DNA from 3 places in the Hoeflea sp. TYP-13 genome. Region 3 is predicted to be linked to each of the others. Evidence: riboswitches for the same ligand, from Rfam matches in the RefSeq annotation. Region 3 holds a riboswitch; each other region holds the start of a gene.
What was found. A riboswitch is a leader RNA that binds a small molecule or an ion and turns the genes downstream of it on or off. The one in region 3 is predicted to bind thiamine pyrophosphate.
Positions count from the first base shown of each region.

Region 1 (5,643 bases), on a different contig from region 3:
CAAGCAAGGTCAGGCTGACCCTGGGTGCCGGTTTTGCCGAATCGAGCGATCGGGCAAAGACATGAAGCCCCCCGCTGCCGGAAAAAGTCGAAAGGCCGATATCGGAAACCACCAGCCACTGGGTCGCACGGCTGCGCCAACTGTCGAGCCGCTCACCCGCGACCCGTGCCGTCATCACGTAAACACCCGGTTTTCGTTCCGGCACCGCCTCGTCGATGGGAAAACTGGTCGTGGTTTCGCGGTTGAGTTCGTTCTGGGTCTGCAGCTCGCCCTGCCAGACGAGCTCACCCAGCTCGTCGCGAATACGGTCGGCATCATAGGCATCAAGCTGCCGCAAAAACTGCGACTGTGCCATCACGGCGGCCAGCGAGCGGCTGCCGATCCGGTAAAGCTCGATCGCAACAGCGTCAGCATTGACGCTGACCACCGGAACACCCTTGCGCCCGGCGCCGGGCAGGACGAAACGGTCGCCATCGAAACGCACCGTCGGCGACCGGTCGCGGATATAGGCGTTGATGGTAACCGGCGCCTCTAGGACTTCGCCGACCTCTGCCGGCAGCCCGGCCCTCAGTGTCAGCCGGTAGTTTTTTCCGTGTGCCAGACCGTCGGCGCAGATTTCCCGGTCTCTCGCAACCACATTGTCGGCGGCGCGCCCGTCGATCGTAACGTAAGACGCATAGTCAACGCCGGCCGCAGCCAGCGGATCCGAAAAGTGCACGCAAAGACGCGCTGACGCGCTGTCGGCATCGACCTGATGTTCGATGACACGAAAGCCCCTGCGCGCCCTGAGGTCCTGGAAGTCCGCCCTCACGCGCCGTGAATCGACCAGCGACAGGCTCTCCTTGTAGGCCTCAAGCGCTGGCCGGTACTGCTGGCGTTGCTCAAGCGCCTTTGCCAAAAGGTCGAGTGCTGTGGCGCGGGTTTGCGTATCGCGCGAAATCTCGTAGCCGTTGAGGGCTGCCGATGTCGCGGTGCGCTGCAGCTGGTAGTCGCTGCGGTTGGAGCGGATCAGGTAGTTGATGGTGGCGTTGGAAAGGTCCAGCCAAAGTCCGGCGTCCGTGGGATCGATTGCGAGTGCGCGGCTGAAATGATCGATCGCCCCCCCGTCGTCCCCTGCCGAAAGTGCGCTGCGCCCCGCGGCAACTGTCGCCAGCAAGCCGGTTTCAGCATCCGGCCGGTTGACAAGACTGGTTTTCAGCCGCGCCGCTTCTGAATACAGGCCGCCCGGGAGAAACCCGAGTTTGGGTGGCGCACCGATGTCAGGCGCCGAGGTGGTGGAGACGACCTTTCCGGCGATGGCGCCGTCGAACGAATCCAGTCGGTTGAAATCCGATTTGAGAAAACACCACTGCGCATTGGTGTTGTAGGTGAAGGCCCGGCAATCGTCGTCGGCAAGACACATGGCCTTGCAGCGGTCGAGCGTGACCTCTTTTTCCGCCCGCAGGTCGAAACCATAAAAATCGGCATTATCATAGGTTTCGATCTGCCGCGTGTCGGCGGCAAAGCCGCTACCGGCGAGCACACCAATTGTCACAGCGACAGCCGCCGCCTTGAAATGCCTGAACATCAATTCCTCCCATCAAGGACAGATTCCTCAAATAGAACGCAACAGGAAAGTGCGAAGATTTCAAGACGTTTAGTAAAAACAATCGCCTCACGGCACTTAGGTTGTTGACATCATAACCGCCTTGGAGTGGATTGCCGTTACCGGGGTGCCGCAAGGCTGAGACCATACCCGTTGAACCTGATCTGGATAATGCCGGCGAAGGGAGTTGATCGCACATGACGATACCCAACATTCTGACGATTGCAGGTTCCGACCCCTCGGGCGGCGCCGGAATCCAGGCGGATCTAAAGACCATCGCCGCCAATGGCGGTTACGGCATGTCGGTCGTTACCGCCCTGACGGCACAAAACACCGACGGTGTCAGAAGCATACAGATCGTGGACTGCGCGTTCGTCCGTGATCAGATAACGGCTGTTTTGGATGACATCCGCATCGATGCGATCAAGATCGGCATGCTGGCAAATGCCGGCTTGATTAGCACGGTTGCCGATTGTCTCCGTCGGGCCGAAGGTGTTCCCGTTATCCTCGATCCAGTATGCATGGCAAAAGGCGGGGCGCGGCTGCTCGAACCCGGCGCAATCAGCGCCCTGAAGAGTGAACTGGCTCCTCTGGCCACGATACTCACGCCGAATCTTCCGGAAGCCGCCGAGTTGCTTGCCATCGACGAGCCCGCGAGCCGCAAAGACATGACCCTGGCGGCCAATGCGCTCCTGTCGTTTGGTTCACGCAACATCCTTCTGAAGGGCGGGCATCTCGGCAGTCGCAAGAGTTGCGACCTGCTGGTCTCAAATGACACACAGGCGTGGCTCGAAGCCGAACGGATCGACACCGCAAACACCCACGGCACCGGCTGCACACTGTCTTCCGCGATTGCCACGCTCATGCCGCAGAGCACCTCGGTCCTCGAGGCCGTCGCCGCCGCCAAGGATTACATCCACGGCGCCATACTGCACAGCGGCATGCTCTCGGTCGGTCGCGGACACGGTCCGGTGCATCATGCCTGGCGGCGGGTCTGAACCGGCCCGCCAACATCGTTACTTCCGATGTTCGGCAGTGCGGTTTCGAGCCTTCGAACGACCTTACAGAATTTCCGACTTTTCAACCTGGATCTTCGATTGCAAGATAATCGGTACAGTTTCAGAGATGGGCGATCTCCGCTGGCACCAACCGGCACCCCGGGATCCGGTCCTGCTCCATTGAGCCGTAAGCCGCATGAAGCCACCGGTAATGCAGCGTGTCGCTTTCGACGATTCCTTCGAATTCGGAAACGCCCAGGCCGTATGTCGATCTCCCGCGGCCATCGCACTGATCTCAACCGAGGACAGGCCGTTTGCAGTATAGTCCGCGGCGGTAGCCTCAAACGCATTAGCAAAATCGCTGAGGCGTCCAGCGGATGCATGCGTGCGGCCAGACGTAACCCAGGCTCGGCATTGGAGCAAAGTCCTCCCGGGCCTCCTACCATTCAATTCCTGCGTGAATTATACGGCGACATCAAGAGCGTACGCGGATTGAAGACAGGCCGCGCCAGGTCATGGAATATCAGAATTTCAAAGTGTGATGGCGGAGAGGAAGGGATTCGAACCCCCGATACGGTTGCCCGTATGCCGCATTTCGAGTGCGGTGCTTTCAACCACTCAGCCACCTCTCCGCTTCGTGGTATGCGCATGGATATGCGGGCGCTGTAATAACGATTCAAGACCGCTGACACAAGAGGCTTGTTGCACAATGGCGACCGGAAATTAATTCCTGAAAATCGGCTTTTGCCGGCAATGGGCCGAAGATGTATAAGGGGCGGTTGCAGGCATACGCGCAACGGTCTTCGAAAGCGGCAAAAATCACCCCTCCCGCCTTGACTTGGACGCGTCTTTCCCGTATCTCCCGGCTATCCATGGCGTGAGGCGACTTGCGCCATCTGTTTTGTCGGGCTCAGGCAATGTCAAAACGGCTTCGGGAAAATCCGCCATATGGCGCTTTCGGGTCTGATTTGGACTGTTGGCAAGATCTGGCGATCATTCGCAATCGACTGAATAAAAAGACGGCTGTGCGGTTCTCCGCGACAAGCCGGACCGAGCATGGAAAGGCTAAAAAATGTTCGCAGTCATCAAAACAGGCGGAAAGCAGTATACTGTTGCCGCTGACGACCTTCTGAAGGTCGAAAAGCTCGCCGGCAATGCCGGTGACACAGTTGAATTCACGGAAGTTCTGATGGTCGGTGAAGGCGCCGATGCAACCATCGGCAAGCCCTTCGTAGACGGCGCGCTGGTTACAGCCGAAGTTGTCGAGCAGGGCCGTGCGCGCAAGGTTATCGCGTTCAAGAAGCGCCGCCGGCAGAACTCCAAGCGGACCCGCGGTCATCGTCAGCACGAGACCACAATCCGTATCGCCGAAATTCTGACGGGTGGTGCCAAGCCGAAGAAGGCTGCCGCGCCGAAGAAGGCCGCAGAAAAGAAAGCTGCGGAAAAGAAGGCTGATGCAGCGCCGAAGGCAAAGGCTGCGGAAAAGCCAAAGGCGGCAGCTCCCAAGGCTGCAACCAAGGAGAAGGCTCCGGCAAAGGCGAAAGCCGCCGATGATGCGCCGGCAGCAATCTTCTCGGCACCCAAGGGTGATGCCGACGACCTGAAGAAGATTTCCGGTGTCGGCCCGGTCCTTGAAAAGAAACTGCATGCATTCGGCGTTACGCAGTATGCTCAGATCGCAGCCTTTTCGAAGGATGATATCGCCAAGCTCGACGAAGCCCTGAATTTCAAGGGCCGCATTGAGCGCGACGACTGGATCGGCCAGGCCAAGGCGCTGGCTGAGGCAGCGAAATAACCGGGTTCGAGGATTAAAGGAGTAGACCAATGGCACACAAAAAAGCTGGCGGTTCATCGCGCAACGGACGCGATTCAGAGTCCAAACGCCTCGGCGTGAAGAAGTTTGGCGGCGAAGCCGTCATTCCGGGCAACATCATCGTGCGTCAGCGCGGCACAAAGTGGCATCCGGGTCAGGGCGTCGGTCTTGGCAAGGATCACACGATTTTTGCGGTCGTGGAAGGCAATGTGAGCTTCCGCACGAAAGCCAACGGCCGCTGCTATGTGTCCGTAATGCCGCGTGCGCAAGCAGCAGAATAGCCGGTTGAAACAGCCGGCGTCTCATCGACCCGGCTGACATTTTTCAGGCCAAAAGTTCAAGGGGAGATGGGACAACCATCTCCCCTTTTCATTTGCAACCGGAGGACTGAAAAATGGAATTGGAAAGTCAGGACGACGAAAGCCATCATGAACGGGGCGGATGCCCGGTTCTGGTTACCGAAAGGCTGGTTTTAAGGACCCCGCATCTCGAAGACACAGACGCACTTACCTGTCTCGCCAACAATGCCCGGGTCGCTACGATGGTATCGCGCATGCCGCATCCCTATACCCGCAAGGACGCCACGGATTTTATCCGTCGCTCCAAAACGGGCGCGATCGGTAAATGTGTCTACGCCGTGACGAATTCCGATGACGGCCGGTTTCTCGGTTGCTGCGGGATCGAACCGCAGGACAATCCCGCAACACTGGAGCTCGGCTATTGGATCGGCGAGCCCCATTGGGGCAACGGCTATGCCACGGAAGCCGCCCATGCGGTCATCGACATGGCATTCCGCACCCGCAATATCGATTGCATCGATGTTCGTTGCCGGGTCACCAACCTCGGCTCGCGCCGGGTGATCCACAAATGCGGTTTCCAGTTCCAGGGAACCGGCATGGTCAACTCGATGGCGCTCGGCAGCGCGGTGCCCGTTGAATGGTACCGCCTCGATCGCAAGACCTGGATTTCGCTGCGCAGCTGGGCGGCGGCATAAAATCGGGGCCCGTGGCAAAGTTTGCCGCGGGCCCTTTGCTTGAAGGAACCGAACGGATGGTAAATGAACTGCAAATCCTGACAAAGGGCCCACAAACGCCTGCGAAGAGGCGATTTGTGGCCATCCGCTCACGATTGCCTTTGACCTGTGCGCAGGCGGGCTTTATCCGTATGGCCAGATTTTCAAACTACAATTGCAGGCGGATAGCGGGCACATGAAATTTCTCGATCAGGCCAAGATCAATATCCGCTCG
Region 1 covers NZ_JBFRBB010000005.1:287,166-292,808, forward strand. Annotated here, with positions in the region: gene ABVT35_RS24375 (MG2 domain-containing protein) at 1-1,567, opposite strand, end outside; TPP riboswitch at 1,699-1,788, shown strand; gene thiD (bifunctional hydroxymethylpyrimidine kinase/phosphomethylpyrimidine kinase) at 1,783-2,583, shown strand; tRNA gene ABVT35_RS24385 (tRNA-Ser) at 3,126-3,215, opposite strand; gene ABVT35_RS24390 (50S ribosomal protein L21) at 3,656-4,378, shown strand; gene rpmA (50S ribosomal protein L27) at 4,408-4,677, shown strand; gene ABVT35_RS24400 (GNAT family N-acetyltransferase) at 4,791-5,390, shown strand; gene obgE (GTPase ObgE) at 5,605-5,643, shown strand, end outside.
Region 1: another riboswitch for thiamine pyrophosphate. It lies ahead of thiD (bifunctional hydroxymethylpyrimidine kinase/phosphomethylpyrimidine kinase); the one in region 3 lies ahead of thiO (glycine oxidase ThiO).

Region 2 (5,643 bases), on a different contig from region 3:
TTGATGTAATGGAAGAAACACCGCCGCAGGAATGCGTCCGGCAGTTCTTTTTCATTGTTGGACGTTATGATGACGACCGGCCGCTGCACGGCATTGATCGTTTCACCGGTCTCGTAGACAAAGAACTCCATCTTGTCGAGTTCCTGCAAAAGGTCGTTCGGAAACTCGATATCGGCCTTGTCGATCTCGTCGATCAGAAGCACGACCTTCTTGTCCGCGCGGAATGCATCCCACAGTTTGCCGCGCTTGATGTAGTTGCGCACGTCATTGACGCGGTCGTCGCCAAGCTGGCTGTCGCGAAGGCGTGAGACGGCGTCATATTCGTACAGCCCCTGCTGGGCCTTTGTCGTTGATTTGATATGCCATTCGATGAGTTCGAGACCCAGCGCCGAGGCCACCTGCTTGGCAAGTTCGGTCTTTCCTGTGCCGGGTTCGCCCTTGACCAGAAGGGGTCGCTCCAGCGTGATCGCGGCGTTGACCGCAACCTTCAGATCTTTTTCCGCAATATAGGCGCTTGTGCCTTCAAACCGCATAATCGTCATCTCTCACATATTTTTGCCGGGACAGTAGAGCGTGTCTTGCATAAATGGAAGCTTTTGATGGTAAAGGCTTCGAAACAGGACGCCGCTTAAGTTCATCCGCGCAAACAACTTGCGGGTAAATTGCTTCAGGACGCGCCGTTTTCAAGCGTCTCGCGCAGCATTTCCAGCTCCAGCCATTCTTCTTCCATTGCAGAGAGCTTTTCACGCAACGCGGACAATTCGTCAGCCAGACGGTTAAAACCTTCCACATCGCGGGTAAAGAGATCCGGATCCGCCATCTTTTCCTCGAGTTCGGAAGCACGGGCTTCCGCCTCGCTGATCTTTTCCGGCAAAGTTTCAAGGGCGAATTTCTGTTTATAGGAAAGCTTGTTTTTCTTGTCCGCTGGTTTTGAAACCCTGTTGTCCGATCCGGTCTTTTCCCGTTTTGGCTTTGCCAAAACCGGCTGCACCTTCCCGCGCTGCGCCAGCATGTCCGAATACCCGCCCGCATAAACCAGCCAGCGTCCATCCGGCGATTGCGGGTTTGCAGGCGCGATAATCGAAGTCACCGTACGGTCGAGAAAATCGCGGTCATGGCTGACGAGAATGACTGTGCCGGCAAAGCCTGCGACGATTTCCTGCAACAGGTCGAGCGTCTCCATGTCGAGGTCGTTGGTCGGCTCATCGAGAATGATCAGATTGGCCGGTTTTGCGAGGTTGCGCGCCAGGATCAGCCGCGCCCTTTCGCCACCCGACAATTCTCGAATGGGGGTGCGGGCCTGCTCCGGCTGGAACAGGAAATCCTTCATATAACCGGTGACGTGACGCTGCTCGCCATCGACGAGCAGGTTGCTGCCGCGCCCGTCGGTCAGAAAATGCTCAAGCGTCTCGTCGGGATTGAGCGCATCGCGTTTCTGGTCAAGCACTGTGGCTTCCAGGTTGGCCCCGAGGCGCACGGTTCCGGCGTCCGGAGCCAGCTGGCCCGTCAGCATTTTGAGCAGCGTGGTCTTGCCGGCCCCGTTGGGTCCGACAAGCCCGATACGGTCGCCGCGATGCACCTTGATTGAAAAATCCGTAACGATGCTGCGCCCGGAAAAGGACTTGGCAATTGCCTCGGCCTCGATCACAAGCTTACCGGAATCGCGGGCGCGGGATGCGGTCGCTTCGATCGTGCCTGTCGGGCCGCGATGGCTGCGGTGCCTGGCGCGCATTTCGTGCAGTTCCGAAAGACGCCGGACATTGCGCTTGCGGCGCGCGGTCACGCCGTAGCGCAGCCAGTGCTCTTCACGCAAGATGGCGCGGCCGAGCTTGTGCTGATCGCGCTCTTCTTCCTCAAGGGTCTTGTCGCGCCAGGCTTCGAAAGCGCCGAATCCCTTTTCGAGCCGGCGGGTTGCGCCGCGATCGAGCCAGACGGTCGAGCGCGACACGTTTTCCAGAAAACGGCGGTCATGGGAGATAACGACCAGGGCGCTGCGCGTGCGCTGCAGCTCGCCTTCCAGCCATTCAATTGTCGGCAGGTCCAGGTGGTTGGTCGGCTCATCCAAAAGCAGAATGTCGGGTTCGGGCGCCATCACGCGCACCAGCGCCGCCCGCCGTGCTTCACCGCCTGAAAGGCGCTCCGGCACCTCATCGCCGCAAAGGCCGAGATGCTCGAGCAGATAGCTCACCCGATGCGGATCATCGCCCGGGCCAAGCCCCGCCTCCGCGTAGGAACGCACCGTCTCATGGCCGGCAAAATCCGGCGCCTGTTCCAGATATCGAATTGTCGTCGACGGATGCCTGAATACCTCGCCGGACTGCGCCTCGACCATTCCCGCGGCGATTTTCATGAGCGTCGATTTGCCTGAGCCATTGCGGCCGACAAGGCAGATGCGTTCGCCCGCCTCAATCTGCAGATTGGCACCGGCGAGCAGCGGCGTGCCGCCGAACGTCAGATGGATATCGTCGAGTTTAAGGATCGGTGGCGCCATTGTTACCTGCCGGAAAGATCGAACGGGCGCGCCACCAACAGCGCGGTTCCGGAGTCAATTGTGATTGTGACCGGGCCTTCCGCAACGTTCGAAATTGTCCGGGAGGAACCAAACGGCAGGTCGTATTGCTTGAGTGGATACCGCGCACCCTCAATATTCAGCCCTGACACATCGTCGAAATTCAGGATCGAGAACATCGACGATGGCGGCAGGTCGATGATCTGCGCGCCGCGACCGAGCGGCCAGCCTTCCTCAAGGCCCGATGTCAACAGCGCACCGACGCCGCGCCCAAGAAGTGCGCAGGCAAGGGTCATATGGAAAAACGCATGGTCGCTGCGTTCGCCTCCGAGCGCACCGGCCAGAATAATTCTCTCCGCTCCAAGGGCCAGTGCCTCTTCGACGGCAATCTCCCCGTCCGTCAGGTTCTTGGCGGCGGGGAACGGTTTTCGCTGCGTCCCTGACCAGCGCTGCTGGAGCTCTTCAGGCGAAGAATCGAAATCGCCAACCCACATTTCCGGCTTCAGCGACAGACCATGTGCATGAAACATGCCGCCATCGGCGGCAATCACCCGCGCCCCGGCGATTTGCTGCCGCAGCCGGGCGGTTTTTTCCAGATTCCCGCCGAGCAGGATCAAAAATGTCGTCTTACTCTTCATTGTCCGAAGCACATAGCAGCTTTTCCCGCACTTGCCAGCGCTGGCAAGGCCGATTATGACGGTTCCTGCTCTAACGGGGTGCCAGCCGCAGATGCGGTTTGCTGAGAGGCTCACGCCAACCCGAGGAACCTGATCCGGCTTGCACCGGCGGAGGGATTAGACGCAACAAAGCGCCTTTTTCCCGGATAACACTATCAAAGGAGGCGCTTATGCCCGTCAAACCACACCGTTTCACAACCGCTTTTGCTGCGGTCCTTGCCGGCGCGTCGCTCGCCACCGGCGCAATCGCTGGCGATCGCGAGTTAACCGTCTACACTTACGAAAGCTTCGTTTCGGACTGGGGCCCGGGCCCGGTCGTAAAAAAAGCCTTCGAAGCGGAGTGCGATTGCACCCTCAACTGGGTTGGCATTGCCGATGGCGTTGCGCTTTTGAACCGTCTGAAGCTCGAGGGCGACAACACAAAGGCCGACATTGTTCTCGGCCTGGACACAAATCTCGTGACCGAGGCAAAGAAAACCGGCCTGTTCGAGCCAAGCGGCATTGACCAGTCAAACGTGAATGTGCCGGGAAACTGGTCGGACGACATCTTCATTCCCTATGATTTCGGCTATTTTGCTGTCGTTTACGACACCGACGCGCTCGATACGCCCCCGGCCAGCCTGAAGGAACTCGTCGAAGGCAACCCCGATGAGAAAATCGCCATCCAGGATCCGCGCACGTCGACGCCCGGTCTTGGCCTGCTATTGTGGGTCAAATCCGTTTACGGCGACGAAGCACCTGAGGCCTGGGAGAAACTGAAAGACCGCGTCCTGACGGTCACGCCCGGCTGGTCGGAAGCCTATGGCCTTTTCACCAAGGGCGAAGTTCCGATGGTGCTGTCCTATACCACCTCGCCCGCCTACCACATGATTGCCGAGGAGACCGACCGCTACCAGGCCGCAAGCTTCGATGAAGGCCACTATATGCAGATCGAAGTCGCCGGCCTCGTCAAATCGTCCGACGACAAGGAACTCGCCGGGAAATTCCTTGAATTCATGACCGGACCATCGTTCCAGAACGCCATTCCGACAACCAACTGGATGTTCCCCGCCGGCAAACTGTCCGAGCCGCTTCCGGCAGCCTTCGGCGACCTGGTGAAACCCAAAAAGACGCTGCTTTATTCGGCTGATGAAGTATCCGAAAACCGCAAGGCCTGGGTCGACGAATGGCTTGCGGTCATGAGTGACTGACCAATGCTGGGCAGGCGGCAGATGGCCACAAGCATAGGCGCGGGCTATGCCGTGCTGGGCACAATGGCCCTTGTGATCGGTGCCGCCGTCCTTGCCCTGTTGCTGACAGCCGCTGGCGCCTCCGATAGCGAGGCGCCGTTCTTTTCCACCTATATCTGGAAGGTCACGCGGTTCACGCTGCTGCAGGCATTCCTGTCGACGCTGCTGTCCGTCATTGTCGCCATACCGCTTGCACGCGCGCTTGCCCGCAGGCAGCAATTCTTCGGGCGAAAATGGCTGCTACGCCTTTTGGCCGTGCCGATCGGGCTGCCGCCGATCGTTGCGGCCCTCGGGCTGATTGAAATCTGGGGGCGGCAGGGCATCGTCAATACGGCACTCGTGGGTATGGGCATGGACGGCCCCGTTTCAATCTATGGACTGACCGGCATCCTTATCGCCCATGTTTTTTTCAACATGCCGCTTGCAACCAGGCTGCTTCTTTCGCAGCTCGACCGCGTACCTTCCGAACATTGGCGCAACGCAAGCCAGCTTGGCCTTGGGTCCTGGACCGTCTTCCGGCTGATAGAATGGCCATTCATGCGCAGCCATCTGGCCGCGGTCTGCGGCCTCGTCTTCATGTTGTGTGTCACCAGTTTCACGCTGGTTCTGCTGCTTGGCGGAGGCCCGGGAGCAACAACCATAGAAGTTGCCATCTACCAGTCGCTGCGCTTCGATTTTGATCCGCAACGGGCCGTTGTCCTCGCCCTTATCCAGTTGCTGCTGACATCATTCCTGCTTGCCCTGCTCGCCCTCATCGGCGGTGCGCCGGAGGAGAGTTCAACACTCGGTCAGCCGGCCATGCGCTATCCGGGCAAGGGCGCGGGTGCACGCTATTGCGACTTCGGCCTGATCGCGGCTTGCGCCCTGTTCCTCATTGCACCGCTTGTTTCCATCGTCCTGTCCGGACTGCTGGCAGACCTTGGCCGCCTGCTCGGCGAAACCATCGTCTGGCGGGCCATAGCCACCAGTCTGATGATTGCTCTGATAGCGGCGCTTCTGTCGGTCTCGATGGCATTGATGCTTGTGCGTGCCCGCTACGCCGCCCTGCCGCTGGCAAAACAAAAGAAATGGGCGCGTGTTTTTCGCATTCTGGCATCCGGCGCCTCCAGCCTGGTTCTGCTTGTGCCGCCCATCGTGCTTGGCGCGGGCTGGTTTGTTTTGCTGCGCAACCAGGTGGATGTCTTCGCTATCGCCCCGGTCATTGTCATTGTGGTCAATGCGCTGATGG
Region 2 covers NZ_JBFRBB010000005.1:213,699-219,341, forward strand. Annotated here, with positions in the region: gene ABVT35_RS24060 (AAA family ATPase) at 1-533, opposite strand, end outside; gene ABVT35_RS24065 (ABC-F family ATP-binding cassette domain-containing protein) at 668-2,491, opposite strand; gene ABVT35_RS24070 (thiamine diphosphokinase) at 2,494-3,147, opposite strand; TPP riboswitch at 3,212-3,320, shown strand; gene thiB (thiamine ABC transporter substrate binding subunit) at 3,357-4,376, shown strand; gene thiP (thiamine/thiamine pyrophosphate ABC transporter permease) at 4,398-5,643, shown strand, end outside.
Region 2: another riboswitch for thiamine pyrophosphate. It lies ahead of thiB (thiamine ABC transporter substrate binding subunit); the one in region 3 lies ahead of thiO (glycine oxidase ThiO).

Region 3 (5,643 bases):
CGAAGCGAGTCGTCCCCGATATTGGAGAGATACAAGCCGATCGGATTGGAAAGATCGGCAATGAGACCGTCCGCATGCGCCCGCAAAATGAGGGCGCCAATGAGCGACTTGACCATTGAAAAGGAGTTGAACCGGGTATTTGCGTCTGCGCCGTTGGAAAAATGCCGAGTGCGCAGTTCTCCGCCCTGCCAAATCAGCATTGCATGACCACCGCGCTCCTCAAACAGAGCCTTCGACCGAACACCGAGCGGGCCGGTCCGATCGGAAACATCGGGTAGGGGGTCTGTATCGGAACCAGCGACCGTCACATGGCTGCCGGAAGCCGGCCAACGCTGCGCGGGATAGCCCTCATACAAAAGGCGAGGTAAGTAAGGAGCCGCCAAAAATACGACCGCCGCGGCCAAAAAGACGAGCAGCAGGGTTGAAAGCAGGACCCGTCTTATGTTCACAGCTCTGTTGCGGCTCGATTGTCTGGCTGCCAAGTAGCCTGCTCCCGGTTGTTGCGTTGCATCGGTACTTCTTGATTCGGAGAATGACCATCTCGTGACACAGATCCACAAAAAAAGCGCCCGACTACCGAAAGACAGGCGCTACATAGTTGTTTGGGAGGGGTTATATAAGAAATTACAAATGGTTAGAAGCCATTGTTGATAACATTCGCCTATATGTTTGTCGGCGAACGAAACAGGCAGACGGTTATTTCTCCACAAACGCTTTTTCGATGAGGAAGCTGCCGAGATTGGCGCGTGTTCCCTCAGTAAAACCGCGGCTTTCAAAGAAGGTGCGGGTGTCTTCAAGCATCTTCGGACCACCGCAAAGGATGACACGATCGTTTTCCTTGTCGATCTGCGGCAGGCCGATGTCATCGAACAGCTTGCCGTTTTCCATCAGCTCTGTGATACGGCCATTGTGACGGAAGGGTTCGCGTGTAACCGTCGGATAATAGATCAGCTGTTCGCTGACCATTTCGCCGAGATATTCGTCATTGGGCAATTCGTCGGTGATGTAGTCCTGATAGGCGAGGTCCTTGGTGAAGCGGACGCCATGGACAAGCACGACTTTTTCGAACTGTTCGTAAACGGCCGGATCCTTGATCAGGCTCAAAAACGGTGCCAGCCCGGTTCCGGTTCCAAGAAGATAGAGGTTTTTACCCGGCAGCAGATTGTCAGTGACGAGCGTTCCGGTCGGCTTCGTGCCAATCAGGACGGCTTCGCCTTCCTTCAGGTGCTGAAGCCTTGAGGTCAAAGGTCCATCGGGAACCTTGATGCTGAAAAACTCAAGCGTTTCCTCATGGTTGGCACTCGCCATGGAATAGGCGCGAAGCAGCGGGCGGCCTTCCACCTGCAAGCCGACCATGGTGAATTCGCCGTTGCGAAAACGGAAACCCGCATCACGGGTCGTCTTGAAGCTGAACAGCGTGTCATTCCAGTGATGAACCGACAGCACGGTTTCTTCGTTAAAACTCTTCATTTCATCTCCATGCGACAATCGCGATCGCACTCTGACGGCTTGCCTCAAAGCTTCGCCGCGCCTTTCAGCATCACCGGAAACGCATTGCTTCCGGATCGCCAGGCAAATTGGTTTGGGGATGCCTTCCCCCTGAGGTTTCGCCCCAGGGCGAATTCAGCACTTGTTGAGCAAATTAGCCGAAGCGCCGGCAAAGTACAGGTTCAAACATTCCAAGTAATCCGCCATTTGGAGAATGCGATTCTATGTCGCACGCGATGTGTATCAGTAGCGGATTGTGAGGGCGCTTCACGGTTTGCCGCATGCATCGATCCATACTGTTGGCCCGGATATTCGCCTTGACAAAGCGGGTCGGCATTGGAATGCTTTTGCCATTCACCAGGGGAGTCCCGGCAAGGGGCTGAGATACTGCTGGCGTTGCGGCGCAGTGACCCGTTGAACCTGATCCAGTTCATGCTGGCGTAGGGATGGTGCAGGCGTTCGCGGACTGTTTCAGTCTAGTTCCTATACTCGGCGGCGCATTTCACATTCCCGCAATATCAGCATTTTCAGGATCGTCCATGTGTCGAGCTGAGGAGCCTATGATGTTGTGCTGCGCACCGGAGACTTGCAAAACGGATCAACCCGAAGAACCCGCTTTGGCATGGGGCATGTCATGAGGGTGCTGATCAGGGGAGCGGGTGTTGCAGGACTGACGACAGCATTTGAGTTGATGCGGCGTGGCGCTTCCGTAACCGTCGCGGAACGTCAGGACCGGGCAGGCGGCATGGCATCCTGGTATGCCGGAGGCATGCTCGCACCCTGGTGCGAGCGGGAAAATGCCGATCAGAAGGTTCTTGAGCTTGGAATCAAGGCAACGGACTGGTGGGAAAGCGTCTTGCCAAGCCATGTGGAGCGCATGGGAACGCTGGTGGTTGCCGCCGGGCGCGATCGCGCCGAACTCGACCGGTTTGCAAGCCGCACATCCGGTTACGAAAAGATAAGCGCTGGTGAAATCGGCGACTTGGAACCTGATCTTTCAGGCCGCTTCCGAAACGGGCTGTTTTTTGCCGAGGAGGCACACATGGATCCGCGGGCGGCCATGTTGACTCTGTGGCGGCAGCTCGAAAACGGCGGCGTTGCGTTCCGATTTGGTGATGACGGGTCGTGCGCTGAAGAATTCGACTGCGAAATCGATTGTACCGGAATGGCGAGCGAGGCCACGGGCCTGCGCGGCGTGCGTGGCGAGATGCTCCTGATGCGCGTGCAGGGCATCACCCTGTCACGGCCGGTGCGCCTGCTTCACCCCCGCATTCCGGTCTATGTCGTTCCGCGCGGCGACGGGCTCTTCATGGTGGGTGCAACGATGGTTGAGAGCGAAGCCGACGGCTCGGTGACCGCCCGGTCATTGATGGAGCTGCTGAACGCTGCCTATGCGCTTCACCCGGCATTCGGCGAAGCCGAAGTCGTCGAGATCGGTGTCGGAGTTCGCCCGGCCTATCCGGACAATTTTCCGCGGGTGACCGGACATAACGACGTTATCCGCCTCAACGGTCTTTACCGTCACGGGTTCCTGCTCGCACCGGTGCTGGCACAGGAAGCGGCGCAGCAGGCGATGGCAAGGGGAGGGATGAGCGGTGGATGACAAAACGCTGGAAGTCAACGGCGAACGCGCCGTTGTGTCGGCGCAGGACCTCGGCGCCTTGCTGGATGAGCTTTCATATGAGGGCGAGTGGCTGGCGACCGCGGTCAACGGTGTACTCATCACAAAAGACGAGCGCGCTGGCTTTGCGCTCAACGAGGGCGACCGCATCGAAATACTGGCGCCGATGCAGGGGGGCTGACGATGTTTGAAGTCTACGGGGAAAAACTGCCGTCGCGGCTCATACTTGGAACCGCACAATATCCTTCGCCTGAAATACTTGGCGAAGCCGTCCGGGCCGGTGGCGCGTCGGCTGTAACGGTGTCACTGCGGCGCGAAGCTGCGGGCGCTGCTACAGCGACCGGCTCGGGCGGGCAATTCTGGTCACTCATTCAGTCTCTCGGTGTTCCGGTCCTGCCCAATACGGCGGGATGTCACACAGTGAAGGAGGCGGTGACGACCGCCCATATGGCCCGCGAGGTCTTCAACACGAAGTGGATCAAGCTCGAAGTTATCGGCAACCATGACACGTTGCAGCCCGATGTCTTCGAACTCGTTGAGGCGGCGCGGATCCTTTGTGAGGAAGGCTTTGATGTATTTCCCTATACGACCGACGACCTTGTCGTTTGCGAACGCCTGCTTGATGCGGGGTGCGAGGTACTGATGCCATGGTGCGCGCCAATCGGATCGGCAAAGGGGCCCATGAACATTGATGCGCTGCGTTCGCTGCGCGGTCACTTTCCGGATGTTCCGCTGATTGTCGACGCCGGAATAGGGCGTCCCTCGCACGCAACAACCGTGATGGAACTCGGCTTTGATGCCGTACTGTTGAATACGGCGGTGGCCCGGGCGGGCGATCCGGTTCACATGGCGCGTGCATTCGGTTCGGCGGTCAAGGCCGGCAGAACCGCCTGGCTGGCGGGCATGCTTGAACCGCGCGATACGGCGGTACCCTCGACACCGGTCATCGGCAAGGCTGTCTTTTCATGAAGCTCGATCCGTTTTACCTGATCGTCGACAGCGCCGACTGGATCACCCGTCTCGTGCCGCTGGGCGTGAAGCTTGTGCAATTGCGCATGAAAGGCCTAAGCAGCGGCGAAATGCGCCGGCAAATCGCCGTGGCGAAATCTGTTTGCTCGGCGAACGGCTGTCAGCTTGTTCTCAACGACTATTGGCGCCTGGCCATTGACGAAGGCTGTGACTTTGTTCACCTGGGTCAGGAGGATCTCGCGGAATCAGATGTCGGAGCCATCCGGCGTGCCGGAATCAGGCTCGGTATCAGCACGCATGATCATGCGGAACTCGATACGGCGCTCGGCACCGATCCGGACTATGTGGCGCTTGGGCCGATTTATGAGACGCGTCTGAAAAAGATGCGATGGGACCCGCAGGGCCTCGACCGCATAATGGACTGGAAATCGAGGGTTGGCGCCTTGCCACTCGTCGCGATCGGCGGACTGAATCCGGAACGGTTGCCCGGTGTGTTTGCATCGGGCGCGGATAGCGCAGCGGTGGTAACCGACATCACGCTCAACGACGATCCCGAAGGCCGAACCCGCCAATGGATCAGAGCCACTCGGCAATGGCTCTAACTGGAATTGCCGCCGATGGATAGATCAAGCAGGCCGCCATCGATGCGGCTGCGCAAATGCCTGTCGATCAGTTCCCGCTGCGGACATGCAAAGAAGGCGCCGCCGCATCTATCGGCGAGATCGGCCAGGTCGATATAGACATCGGATCCTGGAATGCCTGCGGACTGTAGCAGCTTCACACCGAGGAAGCCGATATCAATGGCCTGCGTGTTTTCATATGCTTCGTCGGCACTGTCCGACAGATTATCGGAAAGCGTGAAATAGGTTCGGTAGGCAAGTGAATCCGTGCGCGCCAGCGGATTTTGCCCGTCAAGTTCTGCAATCAGCGGCATGGTTACAAAGGTCTGGTGGTCGCCAAATGACAGGGTGACGAGGCCCCGGTCCGCAGCCGCTTCATAGGCCCATTTTCGAAAATCCGCATAGTCGGATCGGGCGATCAGCAGACGGCGCAGATATTCGGCAATCTGCGGATCGGCATGAAGCGGGTCGCCGGCGATTTCAATGTCAGGCGCCAAGGCCGACTCGTAAGGAGAGTGCGGGAACATTGTCTGAAGATATAAAAACAGTGGCCTATCATCCTTGGAACGGTGCTCCCGGATGAGTTTCTTTGCGGTTTCGAAGTAGAAATCATCCTTCATGTGATGGCTCGGCGCACCCATCGCATCACCATCGAGGATGGTTTCAAACCCGATTGATTTGAGAAACGGTCCCTCGTTTACGAAGTTGTAGCCGAGGGGAAGCATGGCGACCGTTCTGTATCCGCAATCCGCCAGGATCTGAGGAATAGCGCCGTGAACAGCACCTTCCAGCTCGGTGGTGAGGTAAGGGCTTCGCCATCCGAAATCGAGCGCCGACAGCCCGGTCAGGAACGACAGGCCGGTGATCCAGGTTCCGCCGCCAAACATCTCGACATTTAGAGGATGCATGGCTTCGCCGGTAACCCGCATGTCCTCGGACAGCCTG
Region 3 covers NZ_JBFRBB010000001.1:1,761,956-1,767,598, forward strand. Annotated here, with positions in the region: gene ABVT35_RS08355 (serine hydrolase domain-containing protein) at 1-482, opposite strand, end outside; gene ABVT35_RS08360 (ferredoxin--NADP reductase) at 697-1,470, opposite strand; TPP riboswitch at 1,838-1,953, shown strand; gene thiO (glycine oxidase ThiO) at 2,123-3,091, shown strand; gene thiS (sulfur carrier protein ThiS) at 3,084-3,290, shown strand; gene ABVT35_RS08375 (thiazole synthase) at 3,293-4,078, shown strand; gene ABVT35_RS08380 (thiamine phosphate synthase) at 4,075-4,680, shown strand; gene ABVT35_RS08385 (sulfatase-like hydrolase/transferase) at 4,677-5,643, opposite strand, start outside.